One region of the Syntrophomonas curvata genome, then DNA from elsewhere that is predicted to be linked to it. Evidence: riboswitches for the same ligand, from Rfam matches in the RefSeq annotation. Region 1 holds a riboswitch; the other holds the start of a gene.

Evidence for each region. A riboswitch is a leader RNA that binds a small molecule or an ion and turns the genes downstream of it on or off. The one in region 1 is predicted to bind cyclic di-AMP.
Region 2: it holds a riboswitch for cyclic di-AMP, as region 1 does, so the genes downstream of both, eam (glutamate 2,3-aminomutase) here and ACU70B_RS05555 (quaternary amine ABC transporter ATP-binding protein) in region 1, are expected to answer to the same signal.

The regions. Positions count from the first base shown of each region.
Region 1 is NZ_CM129641.1:1,252,006-1,256,219, reverse strand. Features, by position in the region: gene ACU70B_RS05565 (glycine betaine ABC transporter substrate-binding protein) at 1-80, opposite strand, end outside; gene ACU70B_RS05560 (ABC transporter permease) at 77-937, opposite strand; gene ACU70B_RS05555 (quaternary amine ABC transporter ATP-binding protein) at 930-2,126, opposite strand; cyclic di-AMP (ydaO/yuaA leader) riboswitch at 2,418-2,551, opposite strand; gene ACU70B_RS05550 (hypothetical protein) at 2,726-2,914, opposite strand; gene ACU70B_RS05545 (hypothetical protein) at 3,081-3,509, shown strand; gene rbr (rubrerythrin) at 3,557-4,096, shown strand; gene speB (agmatinase) at 4,136-4,214, opposite strand, start outside.
Region 2 is NZ_CM129641.1:1,459,906-1,464,119, forward strand. Features, by position in the region: gene guaB (IMP dehydrogenase) at 1-895, shown strand, start outside; gene ACU70B_RS06540 (MgtC/SapB family protein) at 895-1,284, shown strand; cyclic di-AMP (ydaO/yuaA leader) riboswitch at 1,378-1,512, shown strand; gene eam (glutamate 2,3-aminomutase) at 1,576-2,832, shown strand; gene ACU70B_RS06550 (small, acid-soluble spore protein, alpha/beta type) at 3,113-3,289, opposite strand; gene ACU70B_RS06555 (radical SAM protein) at 3,451-4,214, shown strand, end outside.

The DNA.
Region 1 (4,214 bases):
CTGCCACAACCGGCAATGCTTACGACGGCAAACGCCGTCAGTACTGCCAGAGTGATAATAGATACGGTTCTTTTTTTCATCTTACCTTCTCCTTCCCCGTTGTTTTACCCAGGTTCTGGGTTATACGGTCAAGTATTATCGCCAGAATGACTATGGCTACACCTGCTTCAAACCCCATTCCCATTTTAAGCTGCTGAATGGCTGTCCATACCACACCCCCCAGTCCTTTGGCGCCGATCATGGCGGCTACCACCACCATTGACAGTGAAAGCATGATGCATTGGTTGATCCCCGCCAATATATTGGCTCGCGCCAGAGGTAATTCTATCTTGAACAACATCTGCCAAAAAGTTGAGCCGAAGGACTTCCCCAATTCCTCCAGTTCTTCCGGAACCTGTTTTAAACCTAACTCGGTAAGTCTTATGACCGGAGGCATGGAGAAAACGATAGTGGTCAATACGGCCGGAACTACCCCCAGCCCAAAGAAGGGAATGGCAGGCAGGAGGTATACAAATGCGGGCAGAGTCTGCATAAAATCCAGTACGGGAGCAATAATCCGGTGGGCGGTCCTATTCTTGGCCGCCAGTATCCCCAGCGGAATTCCTATCGATATACACAGAGCTACCGCGCCGATTACCAGAGCCAGGGTTTCCATCGATACTTTCCATAGCCCGATATTGTATATGAACATCAAACCCAATAAAGCAAACAAGGCTATTTTCTTATTGACCAGCCACCAGGCCAACAGGCTGAAAACAATAATCAGCAATTCCGGAGGCAGGCTTATTAAAAAACCCTGCAGCCCCTTGATCAACTCTTCCATTCCGGTGGCAAACGCCTGGGTTGACTCCCCCCATTCCGCCTGCAGGTAATCAATAGAGCGATCCGTCCATTCCGCCAGCGGTATACGCGGAATGCTGTCCATAAGGCTACTCACTGGTTTCCCTCCTTTCCCCGGCCAGACCGGCTATCACTGACCCTCTCACCAGTACTCCTTTCAGGCTGCCGGCCTCGTCAACTACCGCTACCGGCACCTTGGTGCGAGCCAGTACTTCCAGCAGTTCACATAATGGAGTGTCAGGCAAAGCTACGGGACCATCCTTGTTTATAATCATATCTAATTCTCTGATTCCCTGATGCGCAATCCGGGAAGCATCATCCGCATTGACATAACCCAGCAGCTTGCCCCCACGGTCGGTAACAAACAAGGACGACATCCCGAATCTTTCCATAATGTGTAAAGCGGTCATGGGGCCGTCTTTGGGATAAACCACATTCCGGGCCCTCACCATTACCGATGCTGCGGTCAAAGCCCTGGAGTAGTTGACGTTTTCGACAAAACGGGCCACATATTCGGTGGCGGGAGATAATAATATATCCTCCGGCTGTCCCATCTGAACAATTGTACCATCCTTCATCAGGGCAATCCGGTCCCCTATCTTAAGGGCTTCATCCAAATCATGGGTAATAAAGACAATGGTCTTCTGCAGTTTTTTTTGGATCTCCAGCAATTCATCCTGCATTTCCTGTCTGATCAAAGGATCCAGGGCACTGAAAGGCTCATCCAGCAATAAAATATCCGGGTCGGTAGCCAGAGCCCGGGCTATCCCCACTCGTTGCTGCATACCGCCGCTGAGGCCGGCCGGATAAGAGTCCTCCCAGCCTTTAAGCCCTACCATTTCAATGGCCTGCAGTGACCTTTGCTCGCGTTCAGCCCGTGCTATTCCCTGTATCTCCAGGCCGTAACCAACATTGCCGAGGACGGTACGATGAGGTAAGAGTGCAAAACGCTGAAAGACCATACCCATCTTCTTGCGGCGCAGTTCTTCAAGCGAGTGCCTGGACATTCCCGTAAGCTCATGACCATCGATAAAGATTTTGCCGGCCGTGGCACTAATCAAACCGTTAAGGCAACGTAATAAGGTCGACTTGCCACTGCCTGAAAGCCCCATAATCACAAAGCTTTCCCCCGGTTCAATGTGAAAACTGACATCCCTGATTCCTACCACCTGGCGGGTTTTTCTTTTAATCGTGTTATTATCCTGACCCTGTTGCAGAAGTTTAAGCGCCTTGTTTGCATCTGCGCCATAAATCTTGGTTAGATGTTCTACCTTGATTATTTCCACAAATAATCCCCCCTTTACTGATTAGGCAAGCAGCAGGCAGGCAATAGACCAGTGTGCGGCCATTCCCGGAAGCGAAGCCTTCAAGCAATCGCAGGACAGCATCTGCAGAAAATCGAACCGGGATTTTCCCATCGTATTTTAAGATATGGCAATAGAGGTCTGGTGCTGATAAAAACCAACATTCAGCCTTAAGCAGGCAACACTATATGGCATATTAAAACGAGAGGATTCATGATCGTAGGGATAACCTTCGGAGGTGAAAATAATTTGAAGAAGGTAAATATATCCCCATTCTCCCCTTTCTGCTGCTTACGGGGTTAGCTGCCGGATTCGGGTCCAGGGCGACCCTACCAGTTTGATCTGGATTCACCCCAATAAACGGTTCCCCCGCTCCTGGTAATACCAGGATTAAGCCTGAGAATGGCAATCGCCGTTCCATAGGAGTATATAATTGTTTATTTATTAAGTATAACCTTGAGAGTCCTTTTTCTCAAACCGCGAAAAAAAGTCTATTTTGTTCTGATATATCCTCAGAAGCAGTAAGGCTCATATTAATGGCATTCTCCTTGATATAACCGGTTTTCCTGTCATGCCTGTAATCAATTGCCGGTGAAGAACCGGGTTATTCTCTCCCCCAAGTCGAACAGGTCCAGGGCCAAAGCCAGTATTATAGCCATAACCAGCATACCCAGGAGGTTGTATCTTAATCTCTGCTGTTCGATTCTCCTGCGCTCGGCTTCACCTTGCACCCGGTCTCTTTTCCTCCGGGAATAATACTTGTACCCCATACCTTTACCTCCATTAATCCTTGTACCGCAGCTTTATTGTATATTATAAATCTATAAATATTTTTTCCACGCTCCAGGGTGAATACTATTTTAAGATGAGAACTGTTTTTTTTGCTGTTAATAATGTAGAATTTAATACTAATAGTGCATTAAGGAGTGGATAAACATGCAGGATATCCCGGCATTCCAACTCAAGTTCCTGGGACAGGAGGAGCACTTGCTGCTGCCCAATGTCACATCTATCAAAGTAGTCCAGCACCTGTATGACGTTTTGTTTCAATATGCAATAACTCCGGCAGAAGAAGAAAAGCTGCAATCGTTCATAGGATTAATGGAAGCCCATATCAAAAGTAAACCCCGAGCGCCGTTTTCCATGCCTGTATCGAACCTGGCCTTTCTGGACGAAGGTCTGCAGGAGTTGAAATTACTTAATTGGATGCAGCTCAAGGCTTCGGTATTTGAAATCATTCCTGACGGTAATGATGACGACGGACTGGAAAAAATCCTGGAATTATTGGAGTCTGTATGTACCTTTAACCGCCAGGAGCAAAGCAACCTTATCTATGTCTATCCCCAAGGGTTAACTGTTTATTGATCACCTGCGGGTGATTAATATAAATATAAAGCAAGGAGGCAATCAGGATGAGCTTAAAAGGTTCCAAAACTGAAGAAAACCTGTGGACAGCGTTCTCAGGTGAATCCCAGGCGCGCAACAAGTATACTTACTTTGCCAGTCAGGCGGACAAGGAAGGATTCAAGCAAATTGCCGCCATATTTACCGAGACCGCCGATAACGAGAAAGAACATGCCAAACGGCTCTTTAAGTTAGCGCTCGGAGGTTCTGTCCCTCCAACCGTCGAAAATCTTCTCAGTGCAGCCGAAGGTGAAAATGAAGAACATACCAGTATGTACCCTGAATTTGAAAAAATCGCCCGTGAAGAAGGTTTTAATGAAATCGCCGACATATTTAAGGAAATTGCCGAAGTAGAAGAAGAACATGAAAAACGGTTTAGAAAACTGCTGCAAAATATCAAGGATGGCGCCGTTTTCAAAAAGGATAAGCCCGTCAAATGGAAGTGCCGTAACTGCGGTTATGTACATGAAGGTACGGAAGCCCCGGATCGCTGCCCGGCCTGTGATCACCCCCAGAGCTATTACGAAGTAATGGCCGAGAATTACTAGGAAAAAGCGTCTGCCCGATCAGGCAGACGCTTTTATATATTAATAGGCCAGCAGGGCCTCACGCAGTATTTTGGCCCCCAGTATGGAAGTATTATCTCCCTTTTCATATGGTGGAGAA
Region 2 (4,214 bases), 210 kb from region 1:
CGATTTTAACCTTATGGGGCTAATCACTATTAAAGATATCGAAAAAACTTATAAATACCCTCATGCAGCCAAGGATTCCAGGGGACGTCTCCTGGCAGGAGCTGCGGTAGGTATTGCCCGGAATACCTATGACCGGGTGCAGGCGCTGGTTAAAGCCGGGGTTGATGTTATAGTAGTCGATACCGCCCATGGACATTCAGTAGCGGTGGTTGAAACTGTTGCCAGCATAAAGCAAGGGTTCCCCGAAGTTGAGCTTATTGCCGGCAATGTTGCTACCGGGGAGGCTACCGAGGAGCTTATCAAGGCGGGGGCCGATGCCATCAAGGTGGGAATCGGGCCCGGTTCCATCTGTACTACCAGGGTAATAGCAGGAATAGGCGTCCCCCAGATTACGGCGGTCACCGATTGCGCCGCCGTGGCCGGCCAATATGGAGTACCTATCATTGCTGACGGAGGCATTAAATATTCCGGGGATATTGCCAAGGCTATTGCCGCCGGGGCAGATGTGGTTATGCTGGGCAATCTCTTTGCGGGAACCGAAGAGAGTCCCGGAGAGGTTGTAATTCTGCAGGGGAGAAGTTATAAAGTATATCGCGGTATGGGCTCGCTGGGGGCAATGACCCAGGGGAGCAGTGACCGCTATTTTCAGGAGGATGCTCAGAAATTGGTTCCGGAAGGTATTGAAGGCCGGGTTCCCTATAAGGGTTATGTATCCGAGACCATTTTCCAGCTTATTGGAGGTCTGAAGGCGGGTATGGGCTACTGTGGGGTGAGAAATATTGAAGAAATGAAAAATAAAACCCGCTTCATCCGCATAACCAATGCCGGCCTGACCGAAAGCCATCCCCACGATATTAGTATAACCAAGGAAGCTCCTAATTACAGGGTGCTTTAATGCTGGGGAGCTTTCTCTTAAGAATAGTGCTGGCTGCTGCGGCTGGCACTATTATCGGGCTGAAAACCAGTACGGTCGCAGCCCGCATGTTTGCCATAATATGTACCGGAGCAGCGTTATTGACCATAGTCTCGACTGAGTTTTACAAAGTAATAGATTATCCCTGGTTCAGTGACCCCGGGCGGCTTTCAGCTCAGATAATAGCCGCCCTGGGGTTTTTGGGCACCGGACTAATATGGGTTTCGGAAAAAAATGAGGTTCACGGCCTTTCCGTGGCTGCCAGTATATGGTTAACCGCAATTTTAGGCATACTTATTGGGAGCGGGCTGGGACCTGCAAGCCTTATTATCGTATTTTCACTGGTAATCGCCTTTCTTCTGTTTGGATGATAAGCAAATGGAATAAACAGTAAAAAATAAGTTGCATTAGCTTAATAATTAGCATATACTCGAATAAAGGGGGTATGGATACCGACCTGTTGAAATCATATTACGCTGAATCTGTTGGGGTAAACAGAGCGGAGGAACCATTTTTTGGGGTGAATCAATGATGAATTGAAGGGCTACCCTTAAGCCCTAACCCGTCAGCTAACTTCGTAAGCGCATGTTAAGGGAGGGATAAAATGCATAAGTATTGCTTTGGCCCTCCGTCGACTATTAATGTAAGGAGGGTTTTGATTTATGAACGTGCAAAAAATTGATAACCTTACCATTTCCCTTAATCGGGCAGACGAATTGCGCTCCCGGATTCAAGACTACCTGGATGCAGAGCCGAGCCTGGAAACAGGTTTCAGGGCCCGGGAACGCAATACCAATAACAGGTCGCGCCTGCTTGAATTTTTTAATGCTTCGGAAGAGGATTGGAACAACTGGGTATGGCAAATCAAAAACCGCATTTCTGACGTCGACATTCTGTCGTGCCTTATCGATTTAAAAGATAGTGAATACCAGGAAATATTGGCTGTTTCCAAAAAATATCGCTGGGCCATATCCCCTTATTATCTAAGCCTGATTGATTTTGCCAACTATCGGCAATCGCCGATATTTAAACAGGCAATTCCCGACATCCGGGAAATCTATGACCAGTATGGCAAGCTTGACCCCATGGGGGAACTGACTACCAGCCCGGTTTCTCGCATTACCCGCCGCTATCCCGACCGGCTGATAATCAATGTCAGCAATCAATGTGCCATGTATTGCCGCCATTGCCAGCGGCGCAGGAACTTTGGGGAAAAAGATCATCATGCCGGCAAGCATCAGCTGGAAAATGCCCTGGAATATATAAGAAACAATCCGGAGATTCGCGATGTGCTGATCACCGGCGGTGATGCTCTAATGTTGTCAGACAAAAGGCTGGATTGGCTGCTGGGTGAATTGGATAGGATCGAACATGTAGAGATTAAGCGCATCGGCACCAGAACCCCGGTTACACTTCCCCAGAGGATTACCGTGGAATTATGTCAGGTGCTGGCCAAACATCAGCCGCTGTATATCAATACCCAGTTTAACAGTCCCCTGGAAGTTACTGAAGAAGCTAAAAAAGCATGTGACATGCTTATGGCTGCCGGATGTGTGCTGGGGAACCAGGCGGTATTGTTGAAATCAATTAATGACAATGCTCATATAATGAAAAAGCTCAATCAGGAACTCTTGAAAATCAGGGTTAGACCGTATTATCTGTTTCATGCCAAGCAGGTAAAGGGTACCGCTCATTTTATCACCAGCATCGAAACCGGTTTGGAGATTATGGAGCAGCTGAGAGGCTATACTTCTGGTCTGGCAGTTCCCACCTATATAGTCAATGCCCCCGGCGGTATGGGTAAGACTCCGCTTTTGCCCCAATATCTGATGTCTATGCATGACGAGCAGCTGACCATGCGTACCTGGGAACATAAGGTTATCACTTATCACAATAGGACTCTGGAAAGCAGCGATTGACAAAACCGGCAATAAGGGGTTATAACCCCTTATTGCCGGTTTGCCGCAGGTCGGCCAACAGTTTCTCCAGATTTACATTGTGGGCCCGAGCACCCTGCTCGACGGTTTCAAACCGCAAGCCCATTCAACCCAGGCATCTGATGCCGTATTTCTCGAAAACTTGTGCTGCACCAGGTATTTCCAGTACGTCCTCCAACGGGGTTTTTCCGGTTATCATAAGCAAGCCCCCCTTAGAATAAACTTTTTCGGGGGTGTTACCCCCCGAAAAGGAGCGAGTTATTTACATTTGCCGGGCCAGGCTTTTCTCTGCGATTTCAATTGCCTTGGCGACTACTCGGCCGCAGTCTCGTGAGCTTACACCGCCCCAGCCCTCGGTAGCCACAATATGGTCTACACCCAGTTCTCGGGCGATTTCATATTTGAGCTGCTCGGACATAAGTCCTCTGTTCCTCGCCATACAACAACCTCCTCACAATATTAAAAAAACTCGCATCCTGTTTTTATTTTGATGCCAATGGACAAAAAATATGGCTAGATTATAATTTATAAAAAGTAAAGTATTACACAAAATATTTTATTTTGTATAAACTATAAAGCAAATAAGGAGGTGCCAGGCTGATGAGATATGAAGGAAACATATTCCGGCCTCCCAGTGAAGCGAGGAGCTATATTCTTCAATGTACCGTAGGTTGTACCCATAATCGTTGTACTTTTTGCGGTATGTATAAGGACAAAAAATACCGGGTCAGACCATTGGAAGAAATAAAAGCCGATATTCGCATGGCTGGAAGTTATTATGGTGATCTGGAGAAGGTTTTCTTGGCCGATGGCGATGCGCTGGCCATGGATACCGCTGAACTTCTGGAAATACTGGCCGATTTGCGCAAAACCTTTGCCGGTTTGCGCCACATAGGCATTTATGCCAGCCCGGACAGTATTTTGAAAAAAGAAATTTCTGAACTTACCGCATTGAAAGCAGCAGGACTAACTATTGCCTATTTGGGAGTGGAAACCGGTGATCCGGAGCTGCTGCGGGAAATCAGAAAAGGGGTTACCTATGAAGAAATGGTGGAGGCAGGCAAGAAGATAAGGCAGGCGGGGATTCTGCTCTCGGTAACGGTATTACTGGGTTTGGCAGGGAGAACCCCACGGGCGGTGGATCATGCCATTAAAACCGCAGAGATATGCAATGAAATGAACCCGGATTATATCGGGGCTTTAACCCTTATGCTGGTGCCCCGTACTGAACTCTATCGAAAAATGGAAAGAAAAGAGTTTGAACTGCCCGAGCCCTTTGAGATTCTTGACGAAATGCGAATCATGATACAGCATATGGAGCTTGAAGGAACTGAATTCAGGAGTAATCATGCTTCCAATTATCT